Regions from separate parts of the Paenibacillus gansuensis genome, predicted to be linked through region 1. Evidence: riboswitches for the same ligand, from Rfam matches in the RefSeq annotation. Region 1 holds a riboswitch; each other region holds the start of a gene.
The links. A riboswitch is a leader RNA that binds a small molecule or an ion and turns the genes downstream of it on or off. The one in region 1 is predicted to bind cyclic di-AMP.
Positions count from the first base shown of each region.

Region 2: it holds a riboswitch for cyclic di-AMP, as region 1 does, so the genes downstream of both, ACFSUF_RS05000 (CAP domain-containing protein) here and ACFSUF_RS00295 (TrkH family potassium uptake protein) in region 1, are expected to answer to the same signal.
Region 3: it holds a riboswitch for cyclic di-AMP, as region 1 does, so the genes downstream of both, ACFSUF_RS03890 (ubiquitin-like domain-containing protein) here and ACFSUF_RS00295 (TrkH family potassium uptake protein) in region 1, are expected to answer to the same signal.
Region 4: it holds a riboswitch for cyclic di-AMP, as region 1 does, so the genes downstream of both, ACFSUF_RS01105 (C40 family peptidase) here and ACFSUF_RS00295 (TrkH family potassium uptake protein) in region 1, are expected to answer to the same signal.

Region 1 is NZ_JBHUME010000002.1:16,176-19,900, reverse strand. Features, by position in the region: gene ACFSUF_RS00300 (CPBP family intramembrane glutamic endopeptidase) at 1-1,092, opposite strand, end outside; cyclic di-AMP (ydaO/yuaA leader) riboswitch at 1,301-1,449, shown strand; gene ACFSUF_RS00295 (TrkH family potassium uptake protein) at 1,613-2,959, shown strand; gene ACFSUF_RS00290 (potassium channel family protein) at 2,977-3,633, shown strand; gene ACFSUF_RS00285 (cation:proton antiporter) at 3,655-3,725, shown strand, end outside.
Region 2 is NZ_JBHUME010000005.1:228,786-232,510, reverse strand. Features, by position in the region: gene ACFSUF_RS05010 (FUSC family protein) at 1-746, opposite strand, end outside; gene ACFSUF_RS05005 (hypothetical protein) at 906-1,202, opposite strand; gene ACFSUF_RS05000 (CAP domain-containing protein) at 1,363-2,130, opposite strand; cyclic di-AMP (ydaO/yuaA leader) riboswitch at 2,137-2,270, opposite strand; gene ACFSUF_RS04995 (hypothetical protein) at 2,442-2,978, shown strand; gene ACFSUF_RS04990 (ABC transporter ATP-binding protein) at 3,028-3,725, opposite strand, start outside.
Region 3 is NZ_JBHUME010000003.1:46,313-50,037, reverse strand. Features, by position in the region: gene ACFSUF_RS03900 (HD domain-containing protein) at 1-472, shown strand, start outside; gene ACFSUF_RS03895 (TatD family hydrolase) at 534-1,301, shown strand; cyclic di-AMP (ydaO/yuaA leader) riboswitch at 1,485-1,682, shown strand; gene ACFSUF_RS03890 (ubiquitin-like domain-containing protein) at 1,929-3,065, shown strand; gene rnmV (ribonuclease M5) at 3,201-3,725, shown strand, end outside.
Region 4 is NZ_JBHUME010000002.1:193,045-196,769, reverse strand. Features, by position in the region: gene ACFSUF_RS01110 (UvrD-helicase domain-containing protein) at 1-1,991, shown strand, start outside; cyclic di-AMP (ydaO/yuaA leader) riboswitch at 2,088-2,235, shown strand; gene ACFSUF_RS01105 (C40 family peptidase) at 2,237-3,031, shown strand.

The DNA.
Region 1 (3,725 bases):
GCCTAAAATCACCAGGCCGATGAGGTACCCCCGCTTCATGGCGGTCATCACATGCTCGCCATAATCGGCTTCCTGCCAACGGGCCCACACACGGATCCCGCGTTGGCGCCAGAGCTGATCACCGGAAATAAAAGAGAAATACAGCATGACGGACATCCCGAAGAAGAACAGGTTTTGTATCAGCATAACGCTTGCTATCGCGGTTCCAGACGCGTCGGCGGAACCGAGGATTGCCTTATAAGCAGGGTACATATTCGCGTTGTTAACCATATTGACGATTAGATAGACGGCGGTCAGGAAAATCCCGCGGGCAAAGGACACCTGCTTTCGTCCGATAATGACATAGACGATCGCAGCGATAGCCATGATTGCTCCAGTGAGGAGATTTCCCGCATAGGTCATCCACGCTGCGGCACGGTCCTGCTTGGCAATCCAGGATGTGTGTTCTGCAGGAAGCGTGAAAGAGGGCGTAAACCCGGTGATTACACCGGATGCATCCGTTCTTACTTCTAATGATAACCGGGATCCGCCCATGTCGAACTTGGAGACAAGAAAGGTGAAAACGCCGTCTCCGCTTTCTTCCCTGTCGAGTATAGCCTTGTCAGCTGCATATCCTTGCTTTTTGAGAAAACTCTCCGCGGCTTTCAATCCGCTTTCACTGCCCTCAGAAGGAAGGGAGGAATTCCATGACACTACTTTTGCTTCAGACAAGTGAACATTGACGGTATAACGCACATTAGACTCTGGTTCCGTAACTTCAACGGCATAATACTCTACCGGGTAGCGCTTGACCCAACGGTCGGTATATGCTTCAAACAGATCTTGCCGCTGGAGGTAACCGATCACATCTTTTTGAGCCTGATAGTAAACATAGGTGTTTAGCGTTTCGGCTGGACCGTACTGTTTCTGTATAAATTGTTTGGCCGTCTCCGCAGCTTTCTCCTTGGATATGGGAACTTTCAGATCCTGCTCAGATAATGTTCCGGTGATAACGGGCCACCAGTTCGTTAAGATAAATAGAATTAAGCCGGCCAGAGCCAAAATGCGGAGGTTGCGGTCTCCGGAAGCTGCTGCCGATGAAGGTCGGTTCATGGTAGATCTCCTAACTGTTTATTGATTTTATATTTGTTTAACGTACCATAGATCCTGAGTATTAGAAAGCAAATCAGGCGATATTTGAAGAGAATCCAAGATAACCTTTGGTTACGCTGCAAGATTACCTTGTTACTCCTTCTGGCAACTGGAAACCTACCATAATCGATATTGTACTTCCCATTGGGCAGGATTATAATCGGATTGAACTGAATAACAGCCGAATTTCCACAGGAAAACGGGGGAACCATAGTATTATGGGGTGAATTTCATCTGCAGCCAAAGAATGGTGCGGGAGAATAGGGCTTTAGGGGCCCGAATCCGACAGCTAACCTCGTAGGCTCAGAGTTTGCCGCAGCCAGCGTTCTGTAACGTTTCTGCCGCATGGATACGATACCTTTGGGCATTGGATTTCCAATGTCTTTTTTATTTGCTCCTATCGGCGGACCGGGTTGATTCAGATCCGGCGAAGTTTGTTTAGTAGCGATTATGGTTAGTTTTGGATCTTAAGAAGAGGTGAATGGATTTGCGCAAATTGGATTTATTGAAACTGAGTCCTCCCAGGATTCTGGTTTCGGGATTCGCCCTGATCATTCTGATCGGGGGCATCCTGCTTTCCCTGCCGGTGTCGGCCGCTCCGGGTCATGAACCGATTTCATTTCTCGATGCCCTGTTTACGGCTACCTCCGCCACTTGTGTTACTGGGTTGGTCGTGGCGGACACCGGGAGGGATTTTTCTACTTTCGGTCAGGTTGTAATCATGCTGCTAATTCAGGTAGGAGGCCTGGGATTCATGACGATGGCCACCCTGGTCGCGTTGATGCTGAAAAAGAAAATCTCACTTAGAGAGCGCCTTATTCTGCAAGAGGCTCTGAACCAGAGCTCGATGGAAGGCATTGTCCGGCTGATCCGAAAAGTACTTATTTACTCCTTGACGATTGAAGCGGTAGCGGCTGTCATTTTTACAATCCGCTGGGCGTTTGAATACCCTTTAGGAAAAGCTATGTTCTTGGGGATGTGGCATGCCGTGTCCATGTTTAACAATGCCGGTTTTGACTTGTTCGGCGAGTACCGCAGCCTGACTATGTATGTAAACGACCCTGTTGTGAACGTAGTGGCTATGTGTTTGATCATTCTTGGCGGCATAGGCTTCATTGTCATGTCCGATCTTATGGATTACCGTCAGAAACGTAAGCTTTCCCTTCATACGAAAGTGGTGCTCAGTACGTCAGCCTTCCTGATTGTCCTCGGCGCACTGGTGATCTTCATTTTTGAATACAGCAATGCGAAAACCATGGGCCCGCTTAGCTTTCAGGGGAAAGTACTCAGCGCCTTTTTCCAGTCAGTCACGCCCCGCACGGCCGGAGCAAATACGCTGGATATCGCTGGTCTGCGCCAGGCAACGCAATTCTTCATTATTATTCTTATGTTTATCGGCGCTTCTCCCGGCTCTACCGGGGGCGGAATCAAGACAACTACGTTTACGACGCTGGTCGGCGGCATCATTTCGATGATCCGCGGCAAAGAGGACATCGTCCTTTTCCGTAACCGTCTGGCGAAAGACCGCCTGTTGAAAGCTTTAACGATTACGATGATCGCTCTGATCCTGGTTGTTTTTGTTTCGATGCTGCTGTCTACGACCGAGGATCACAGCTTTTTGATGATCTTGTTTGAGGTCACCTCCGCCTTCGGAACCGTAGGGCTGTCCATGGGATTAACCGCTAACTTAACCGTATTCGGAAAAATTATGATTATGCTAATGATGTTCGCCGGCCGGCTTGGTCCGCTGACTTTGGCCTATGCTCTGCAGCCGAACAAAGAGAAAGAGCTTTATAGATACCCGGAAGGGAAAATTATTATCGGATAGGAGTTTTTTACGTGAAAATGAATTCTTTTGTGATTATTGGCTTGGGCCGCTTCGGCACTTCTCTTGCCAGAGAGCTTGTTATTCAAGGATATGAAGTGCTTGGAATTGATAGAGATGAAGAAATTGTGGACGCCCTGAGCGACATATTGACTCATGCGGTCGTAGCCGATGCAACGGACGAGGAAGTGCTCCGGAGCCTTGGCGTCCGGAACTTCGACTGCGGGGTTGTTTCGATCGGGGACGATATCCAGTCGAGCATTATGGCTGCCATTTTAATGAAAGATTTGGGCATGAAGAAAGTCGTAGCCAAAGCACAATCCGAGCTGCATGGCCGTGTTTTGGAGAAAATCGGCGTGGACCGGGTTATTTACCCTGAGCGCGATATGGGGGTACGGGTTGCTCATCAGCTCGTCTCACCGAATCTGCTCGATTTTATTGAGCTGTCTAAGGATTACACCATCGCTGAGTTAGAGGTGCCTCATAAACTGCACGGAGTCACGCTTCAGGAGCTGAATTTGAGGGCCAAGTACGGCTGCAGTATTGTCGCGCTTCGGAAAATGGATGGGGTCAATATTGCTCCGACGGCAAGCGATGTGCTGCATGAAAAAGATATCATGGTCATTATCGGAACCAATGCCGAAATTGAACGCTTCGAGCTGGAAGAGATCGTGTAACTGGACGGAGGCATTCCTAACATGGCAACGGAAACTACAGAACTGATTCATCATGTGCTTTTGCTGCTTGTCATCGTCCTGTTTACGGGCAT
Region 2 (3,725 bases), on a different contig from region 1:
GCCTGAAAATAGTGCTGTTCCGCCGTTTCCAGAATTTCATAGCCTTTATGAAGGGTATTCAGCATTTGCTTATATACGACCAGCAGCCGAACATCACTGAATTTCTTATGCTTGAGTTTCTTCTCTTCCTCTTCAAACAGCTTATATTTGTTGATAAGCGATTGGATCGAGCGCTCCAGCTTTTCTTTCTCCTCTTGAAACACATTCTCCTTGATCTCGTTGGAAATCAGTGTGCGGAGCAGCAGGGACAAATTGCCGAACACCTGCTGTACATGCGAAAAGAACTGGCCTTGCGGCTTCGGCGGAATGAACAGGATGTTGATTAGGAAGGACGAAATAATACCGATGATCGTAAGCTGAAAACGGTTCAAAGCAAACAGGATGTGATCCGCTGCTTTCATGACCCCCGGCGCCTCCATAACAGCGATAACCGTAACGAGAGTAAGACCGATAGACTCCTCCATTTTCAACTGCCGGCATAGCACAATGACGATGATACAAGTAACCCCTACTGCAATCGGATCATTCTGAAAAAAATATCCGGCCACGAGGGCAAGCGCCGCGCCAAGCGTATTGGTTTGCAGCTGTTCCAGCAGGTACCTCCAGGAACGGTAGATCGAAGGCTGCATGGCGAATAAAGCAGCAACCGCGGCGATGATGGGCGGGGACAAATTCAGCAGCATGCTGGCATACAGGGCGAGAGTAACCGCGACTCCCGTTTTAAAAACTCTGGCCCCTAACGTCACTCTGATGCTCCCCTTTCCCTTTATTTATCTATTATGAACCAACTTACCTATTCTACATGCAAAAGGGAGCCGATGCAAAGTAGCCCGCTTAGCCCGGGTCTGGGCAGGGCAACAAAAAGAGCGCCTTTCGGCACTCTTTGCATGGATTCCATTGGCTTACTATACGTGTTTCCATTGGGTACCTTCTCCGGTTACGGGACATACCGGAAAATAGTTTCCCTTCTCAAACTCAGCGCGTTCGCCTGCATTACAAACATAAACGCCGGTTTCTGTGACCAAATCCCCAGTTTGATGAAGATGATCCTGAGGCCGCCATGTCGTATTGCTTCCGTCCGCCGGGCATGCCGGGAATTTATCGCCCCGGGCCAAGTCGTATTTGACGCCGTTTTCGCTAATGTAGGTGCCCGATTCCAAAACCATCTCGCCGGTTGGATGCAGCTGTATAGAATTCAGCATTCCAAACACTTCCTTCCCTAGGTTGAATAGTTGCCGTAGCTTCAAGTAATTACCCCGTTTTTACAATTTTAAATCTTGGAGGCTTGGAATCCACAAAAAGGACTTCTGCGAATGTGCAGAAGTCCCTTGATGTGTACTTATGTTATAAAATAATGATGGCTTACCCGATAAATTCCTGTACCCACTCGCCTTGGTAATAACCTACACCGATTTTGGTGAAGCTGCCGTTGAGGATGTTGGCACGGTGGCCCGGGCTGTTCATCCAGTCGTTCATGACTTGTTGCGGCGACTGCTGGCCTTTAGCGATGTTCTCACCGGCAGTAGAGTATTTGATTCCATAGGAATTCATCATATCGAACGGCGAACCGTACGTAGGTGAATTATGGTCAAAGTAATTTTTATTGTACATATCTACTGCTTTGTCATGTGCCATTTTGGATAAGGCAGTGTCGAAAGCAACGGGCTTTAGACCGGCTTTGGCGCGCTCCTGATTCACAAGGCTCACTACTTCTTTGACATAGCTGCTGTCAGCAGAGGCTACAGGCTGCTGCGGTACCGGTTTTGGCGCTGTTGGCTGTTGTACTGCCGGCTGCTCAACAGGCTTCTGTACCGGAGGCTTTTGCGGAACCGGTTTTTGCGGGGCCGGCTGCGGCACTGCAGGTTTTTGCGGGATCGGCTGCGGCTTTACAGGCTGCTGCACGACAGGCTGCTGCAATTGCGGCAGTTTGACGATAAATCCGGGCCAGACCAGATCCGGATGCAACATTTGCGGGTTAACCGCAACCGTATACAAGTTACTGTTCACCTTCACTTGATACGTTTGCACAGCAGGCGTACCTGTTTCGGCAAACGCAGCTCCGGCTCCTAGCACCGGCGTTAAAGCGATTACGCCTGTAAGCGCCATTTTTTTCAAGTCCAATAGTTTCATAAAATCTTCTCCCTTCGAATTCGGCCTGCGAGGTTAGCTGACGGGTTAGGGACGGAAGAGTCTGCCCCGCCGCAAATGCGGCTTCACCCCAAAACTGTGGGTTCCCCGCGCTCACTTATGAGCTTCGGCCTTTATGTTGTGTTGGACATGTAACAGCTTACCACGGGGGAAACTGGGATTCATTGTGAAAATGTTGGCAATTGGATATTTTTCGAGGCAACTGGGCATTTCAGCTACGGTACAAACACCCATAGGCGCCATTTAGCATATCGTATTCCATGACATTTTACCGGCAAAGGAGTTTATGCCACATGACGCAATACGATTGGCACAATGAATCGTCCGGCCAGCCGTTCTCCACTGGCGATGCCAGCTCCCGGTCCTTGTTTCCCAGCCCGGGACCCGGACCTGAATCTGGAACCGGGACCGGAACATTCCCGACGCCCCGGCCCCGACCCCGGCCCCGCCCGCCTTACCCTGGACCAGGACCGTTCCCTGGACCGTTCCCTGGACCATTCCCGCCGTATCCCGGCCCCGGACCGGTCTCTTCCATTCAGGTAACCATTTCGGGAGATCGATCGATCCCAATCTTCCCTAGAACGTACAGTGTCCGGTTTTTTCCAGGCATCACACTGTATCAAGCACTGCTTGAAACCGGCCAGGTCCAATTCGGTATTGGCGGACAGATTCGGGCCGTTTCCGGCATTCGCATCGGCTATCAGGTAGGTTATGAGCTGAGAGTAAACGGCAGGCTGATCACGGGCAGTTCCCTGTTCGTTCCGCTCATTCCGTTTGACCGTGTCTCTTTAAGGCTGATCTTCCTCGGACCTTTCCCTACTCCTTATTGAATCGACAAAAGAGCTGCCGGCTTACTAGCCGGCAGCTCTTCTATTGAGATTATAAAGTTGGTTCCGGTGCGTTTAAATTTTGGACATTAAACAGTCTCGCGTAAGCTCCGTCCAATCTCATCAGCTCTTCGTGCTTCCCTTTTTCCTTGATTTCACCGTGCTCAATCAGTACGATTTGGTCCGCATGGGTGATCGTGGACAGTCTATGCGCGACAATCAGCGTAGTACGGTCACGTGCCAACGACTCCAGAGAAGCCTGAATAAGGTGTTCCGATTCCAGATCCAAGGCGGAAGTCGCCTCATCCAGCACAAGGATACGCGGGTCTTTTAAAAATACTCTGGCAATAGCAACCCTTTGTTTTTGGCCGCCGGACAGTTTCACGCCTTTTTCCCCGATTTCCGTCTCGTATCCATTTGGAAGCCCGGTGATAAATTCGTGCGCATTCGCCGCCTGAGCCGCCTGGATGATTTCCTCTTCCGTTGCGTCCGGGCGCCCGAACAGAATGTTTTCGCGAACAGAGCCGCTGAACAACAGATTATCCTGAAGAACCATGCCGATTTGGCTCCTTAAGCTGTGGATGGTCACGCTGCGGATATCTGTCCCGTCTATCCGGATCGCTCCTTCCTGAATATCGTAAAAGCGGGGAAGCAGGCTGATCAATGAGGATTTGCCTCCCCCGCTCATGCCTACAAAAGCAACCGTCTGTCCCGGCTCTATATCCAAATCAATCCCCTTTAGCACCCATT
Region 3 (3,725 bases), on a different contig from region 1:
GAAGCTTACTATAGAAGAATATCTTCTATTGGATGAGGCATTCATCCAGACGGCCTTTGCCCAATGGACTTTGGAGCGGGATCGGATTCTGTCGGATTTATGCGGACGGTTTCTGAACCGGAAACTATATAAGTACGTTCCGCTGGAAGCAGAAGATGTCGAAATTCTGGATCTGGTCCGGGAAAATTTAGAGCGATCAGGCTTGAATCCCGCCTACCATATGGAACTTGATTTTCCATCTGATCTTCCCTATGATGTATATCGTCCGGGCGAATCAGGGGAGAAAATGCCGATTTTGCTGCTAACCGAACAGGAGAAATGCGTCGAAATCTCTCATAAGTCGGAAATTGTCCGATCGATCAGCGGTATCCACAAAGGGCAGAATCAGCTTTACTATCCACCTGACTTGCTTCAGAAGGTTCTGCCGCAGATGGATCAGGAAGTACGAAGCTTTTTTGCCCGAAGAGGATAGACGCCTTTTCACTATTTATACACCTTCGATTACATCTGGCAGATTAAGGGGGTCACCTGCATTGTTGTTTGATACACATACTCATATGGACGCTGTACAGTTTGAGGAAGACCGTGAACAAGCTATGCAAAGAGCGCTTGATGCCGGCGTGTCCAAAATTTTGAATATTGGATTTAACCGTGAAACAATTCCCACCACAATGAAGCTTGCCGAACAGTATGAAGAGGTTTATGCGGCCGTCGGCTGGCATCCTCAGGATGCAGTGACGATGAGGGAGGGAGATCTGGAGTGGATTGAAGAGCTCTGCAGTCACCCCAAAGTGGTAGCCATTGGAGAAATCGGATTGGACTATTACTGGGACACCTCGCCGAAGGATGTTCAACAGCGTGTGTTCCGTGAGCAGATCCGGCTTGCCCGTAAATTGAACAAGCCCATTGTGATCCATAACAGGGATGCCCACCACGATGTGGTCACGATTCTACGGGAAGAGAGAGCGGAAGAAGTCGGAGGGGTCATGCACTGCTATTCTGGCAGCTGGGAAATTGCCAAGCAATGCCTTGATATGAACTTCTATATTTCCTTCGGCGGTCCAGTTACCTTCAAGAATGCGAAGCAGCCGAAAGAGGTGTTGGCACAGGTTCCCCTTGACCGTTTATTGGTGGAAACCGACGCTCCATATTTAACGCCGCACCCCCATAGAGGGAAGAGAAATGAGACCGGATATGTGACTTTAGTCGCAGAGGCCGCTGCACAAATTAAGGGGATTTCTTATGAGGAATTGGCCCGGATTACCATGCAAAATGGGTGCAAATTATTTGGCATATCATGAAATGTAAAGAGATACAGAGAAAAAAGGACTATTGCGCATAAGAAAAGTGCATATGTTTCAAAGAAAGGCGGAATTTACCTTTATAAGGCTTAAAAACGGCTAAAATTGAAGTTTGCGAATGCTTTACAATTGTGTTTGATACAGAGTATCATACAGGTAACTTAATTAAATAAAGTTTTTACATTTCTTGTCTCGCTGAGTCTCCGGTAACGGAGAGCGGGGGAACCACATGTGTCCGGAACCGAAGCAAATACCACCGGCCGCATCGTTCTTTGGGGTGAATACGGAAGCTTGCAGCATATGTATGCGTGAGTATCTGTTAGGGCAACTCTCTTGTCCGAATCCGTCAGCTAACCTCGTAAGCGTACAGAGAGAGGTAACGTCCTGGTGCCTACCATTCCCTTTACATGCGCGTTTTTAGAAGCCAAAGGAAGACGACCTCTTGCCGAAGGCTTCTTTTATTTTGGCCAAAATCAGGGTAGGGCTTATCCGTTTCGATAATGGAGGTGTTGATTCGCCAACGTTTGAAGAGCTGATGTTGCTGAAGGAAGTAAAAATAAACTAACTAGTCGCGTCAATTTACATGCGTAACAATGGCGGCGGGGCTATGAAGGAGGACCGAAATAAGTGGGAAACAGTAATAACGAAACCCATGTTAAACGATCATCCAGCATGTCTTTCGCAATGCGATGGAAGCATGAGAACTTGCGTTTGATTATTTTGATTGCAACTCTCTCGATTGCTGCTTTCATGTGTTTGGTGTTGTTAAACGGTACGTCTACCAAGAGCGTATCGGTAGTAGTGAATGGACAGGAAAGTGTCGTTAAGACCAAACAATCCGTCCTGCAACGCCTACTGGATGAACAGTCCATCAAGTTAGGGACATTCGATCATGTTTCAATGCCTCTGAGCGCTCCGATCAAGAGCGGAGACAAAGTGGTGATTCAGACCGCAATTCCTTACAAACTGGTGGCTGATGGTAAGACTAGAACTTTGTATACAACAAGCAAAACGGTAAGCAGTATTTTGGCGGAGCAACATATTACTTTAAGTGCTAAAGACCGGATCTGGCCTCCGCTGGATCGTCCAGTCAAGCAGTACATGACTGTGAAGATCGTGCGTGTAAGCAAGAAGACGTCTCAACAGAAAGTAGCCGTTCCGTATACAACGGTGAAAACAGCCGATGCAAGTCTGCTGAAAGGCAAGACCGCCGTCGTGAAAGAAGGCAAAGACGGAGTTCTGTTCAAGCAATTCGTACATACGTACGAGGACGGGAAACTGGTAGCTACAGTGTTGGCGAGTAAGAAGGTTACGTTGAATGCTGTTCCGAAGGTAATTGCGGTGGGTACGAAGAAACCTGCTCCAGTAGTGACGGTAGCTGCGAAATCTTCCTCAACATCTATTACCCGCAAAGGCTTGACCTTCAAACCTAAAAAAGTGATTAAGAACGTTACGCTGACTGCCTATGCGGCAGGCGTGTCTTCCACAGGAAAGAGCAAGAGCCATCCGCAGTACGGCATTACGGCATCCGGCACGCGTGTTACGGAAGGACGTACCATTGCCGTTGACCCTAGGGTTATTCCGATCGGTTACTGGGTGTATATCGAAGGTATCGGCTACCGCCGTGCAGAAGATAAAGGCGGTGCTGTAAAAGGGAACAAAATCGATGTCTATTTCGACAGCGAATCCACAGCGAACAACTTCGGTCGCAAATCCGGTTACACTGTCTATGTCATTGGCCCTAAGAAGCCTGCATCTTACTAAATATAACGGACATACTGAAGATAAAGTTGCATTGTTCTTAATCAAATTCTTTCAAAGGAAGGGGACGTTTTCGTCCTCTTCTTTTTTTCATGTATAATAAGGGGTAGCTAATATGAAGTGAGTGAAAGGTGTTCTATGATCAGAGAAATTATCGTTGTCGAAGGCAAAGACGATACAACAGCCATTAAGCGGGCTGTGGAAGCCGACACGATTGAAACCGGCGGGTCCGCTATCAATAATGAAATTATCCGCAGGATCGCCTTGGCGCAGGAGAGAAGAGGAGTTATTATCTTCACGGATCCCGACCATGCAGGAGAGCGGCTCCGGAAAATTATTTCTTCCAGGGTGAAGGGCTGTAAGCATGCCTTCATTACGCAAGAGGAAGCTAACCGCAAGGGGGACATTGGGGTTGAAAATGCGAGCCCCGAGGTGATCCGGCAAGCTTTAGAGCAAGTAAAGACCGAGTTTACCGGAGGCGATCCGGAAATTACCTGGGCGGATCTGATTGACGCCGGGTTGATCGTACACCCGCAGGCTGCAGAACGCAGGCTCAAAATGGGCAAGCTACTAGGCATCGGCTACTGCAACGGAAAGCAGTTTCATAAGCGGTGCAATGCATTTCATATCGGTAAAGATGAGTTCCTTGCAGCAGTAGGGAAA
Region 4 (3,725 bases), 180 kb from region 1:
GCGCAATAGCAAGAAGGGTGCAGGCCGGGACGTTTCATGCATTTTTTCTCAAAATCATCCGTCATCAGGGATACAAACAAGAGATTATCGGGGCGGACCGGTATAAACAAATTGTCATCAAAAAGATCCTCCGCGAGATGAATCTCCACGATTCCTATCAGCCGGAAGAGCTGTTGGCACAATTGTCAGCGCACAAAATGAACGGCCTGCGCGTGGACGAGCTGCCGGACAGGACTCCGGAGCAGCGGGAAATGAATGCTGTTTTTGCTAAATACGAGGCATGGAAGCGGCAGTATGAGAAAATCGATTACGACGACATTTTGCTGCTTGCCTATGACTTGCTCAGGGAGAATCGGAGCCTGCTGGAAAGCCTGCAAAGGCGTTTTCAGTATGTCATGGTCGATGAGTTTCAGGATACGAACTTTTTGCAATACGAATTGATCAAAATGATTGTACATCCGCACCGGAACTTGTTCGTGGTAGGGGACGACGATCAGACAATCTACACGTTTAACGGCGCGCGGAGCGAGTTCATACTGGAATTCGAACGGACGTTCCCGGGAGCGCGAACGGTAACGCTGGATATCAATTACCGCTCAACTTCGGGCATTGTGGGTCTGGGCAATGAAGTGATCAGGCGGAACACGAACAGAAAAGTGAAAACGCTGCAGGCTGTGCACAGGAGCGAGTCTACTCCGCACTTTTTTACGCCTGCAACAACAGATGAAGAAGCGGAAACCATTATCGGGCAGATCCAGGCGGATGTTGCCGCGGGGACGTATGCTTACCGGGATATAGCGATTCTGCACCGTACTGCCAGCTGCAGTCGTGCGATGTTCGAGCAGCTTGCCCTTAATAACATTCCGTTTATCCCTTATTCGATGGGGGACCAGATGTTTTACGAGCACTGGATCGTTAAGCCGGTGGTGGACCATTTGCGCCTTGCCGTGCAGCCGCGTCATTTCGACGCGATGGAATCCGCTGTGAACGGGCTGTTTATTGCGAAGGATAAAGCCATGGATTACATTTGGGAACAGGAAAAAAAGCAAAAGAAGAAATATCCCCTGATCCATCTGGAAGCTTTCCCGGAGCTTCGCAGCTTCCAAAAGGATAAAGTAAGAGAGCGGATCAAGCTGATCAAGAGTTTGGCCGCCGTAAAGCCGGTCCAGGCGGTAAAGAAGCTTCGTCTCGACTTTTATGACAAGTTTCTGGAAGCTACGGACCGCCAGGCGGCGACATCGCATAAGGAAACCATTAAGGAAACGCTCGATGAGCTGGAAGCTTCGGCCAAACGGTTTGAGAGCGCAGCAGAGTTCATCGCTTTTATCGACGGTATGATCGAAAAGCATAAGGAGATCGAGACGCTGCAGCAGCACAGCGATGCGGATGCCGTAGCGCTGATGACGATCCACCGTTCCAAAGGGCTGGAGTTTCCGGTCGTCTTTCTGATCGGCGCCTCGGAGGGCATTCTGCCCCATAGCACGGCGCTCGAAGCCGAGAAGCTCAAGGACAAGGTCCCGGCAGGGCCGGCCGCCGCAACGGCCGGGAAGAACACGGCGTCGACCGATGCCGCCGTGGAGGAAGAGCGGCGCTTGGCTTACGTGGCGATCACGAGAGCCAAGCATCAGCTGTACATCTCTTCGCCGGCGTATTACCGCGGCAAGAAAACCGAAGTGTCGCGGTTCCTCCGCGACGCCTTCGGTGGGGCCGCCCGCCAAGCGGGCACCGCAGCCGCTGGGACGGCTGCGCGGGAAGTGCGTCCCGTGCCGAAGCCGGGACGCATGCAAAGCCCCGCCGGAGCGGCCGGCGGGGTGACGACCACGGAGACGGTGCTGGCATGGGTCTGTACGGACCCAAATTGCAGCGCGTGGTCGAAGATTATAACGTACGAGGATGCGCACGTTGACGCCAAGGTTTGTCCTCTTTGCGGAGACACCATGGCCAAAGGGTCCAAACAGGTACAGAAACAGATCCAGCCAAAGTTTTATTAAACTTACCAATATTTGTCGAACGGTGTTCAATAATTGGTCACAAAATGAGATTGTAACCTTATTGTAACCCTTTACAACGATATGCTATCATGTACAAAAATCAAATTGCCGAATCCGGTTTCAGCATAAGGACCGGTACGGGGGACGATTCACATGGGGTGAAGGCTTGCCTAGATTGCGAGCACAGGGAGAACCTCTTTCCCGAACCCGACAACTAACCTCGGAGGCTACAGGAGGAAACCGTTTTGAAACTTTTTTACAGAAGTCTTGTTTTATCATGCGCAGCGGCAGGTTCCGTTCTTTTGGCACCGGTACTGACTCATGCAGCGGTGCATGTTCAGGTCAACGACAGCCTGGTGAAATTCCAGAGCGATGAGAAACCGTATCTTTATGAAGAAAGGGTCCAAATCCCACTCCGGTCCGTATCCGAAGAACTTGGTTTTGACGTAAAATGGGAAAGCAACGGGAAAGTAAAGCTGACCGACGGCACCAAAGTTATTTCACTGACCGATTCGGAAGCAGCGGTATCCGCGAAAGGAAGAACATTCGTACCTTTGCGGTTCGTGTCGGAAGAACTGGGAATAAACGTTGAATGGCACGGTAACTCGAATCTTGCACTGGTAGAGGAAGACGGCCAAAATCATGCGCCTGCGCTCCAGGTGAAAGCGGCACGGTTTTCCTTCGGGAAAGAGGATCTTGTCTTAAAGTCCGCTCGAAGTTATCTCGGTGTACCTTACCGTTGGGGCGGAACGACAACAGCCGGTTTCGACTGTTCCGGATTTATCAATTACATATTCGAGAAGCACGGTATCTCTTTACCGAGAACCTCGTCGCAAATGTTTCATAACTCCGGCACGCATACGAATCAGCTGCAGCCTGCAGATCTTGTCTTCTTCGGCAGCGGGTCCAAAGTTTCCCATGTAGGTATCTACATCGGTGATAACAAATTTATCTCCGCTACCAATGACGGAGTCGATATCGCCAGCATGGGAAGCAGCTACTGGGCACCGAAATATCTCGGAGCAAAACGGGTATTATAACATTCTTTCATCCTATTAGACGTGGACTGTCCCATCGGTTCACGTCTTTTTCTTGCTATTTTGTCCGGAATAATGTATAGTTATTAGCTGTAGGTCATTTTTACCTCTATACTTATATAACCCAACTACGGCGTTATATAAACCTCAATGTAACACAACCCCTTTCATTTCAATCCTTTTATAACAGATCTCACGAATTTGTATTGGTGTTTTTCGGTTGCTTTTATGCAACGGCACGAGAAATGCAGGCTAATTCACACTGGCGCGGCCACGGAGTCGCAAGGATGGAAGAGAGGCAGGGCTTTCATTGTTTTAGAAGCACAAAGTGATAAAAGCAATCCAACTAGAGCTGCAACAACCAGAAGAGGCAGGAATAACCCATCTTGTCCGGCACCTTAAGGATCGGAATGAGCATAAGAATGTTGATGCCATGATCAGTGCAAGAATGCAGGGGTTCGATTACATGCTCGGAGGGCACGCTTTACACAAGCGGCCGGGAACGAGTTGACCATATAGCTGTGACCTACCGAAAGCTCCCGCCCGGGAGCTTTCTTTCTTTTTGGACTCCATAGAAAATGTGTTTTTATGAATTGAAATGACGACACTTTGCATGCTAAGATGAACTAGATATTGTTTCCAGTTGAAGTACTAAATCGGCACCCAAGGAAATAAAATTAGAGTCAGGTGGGGAGAC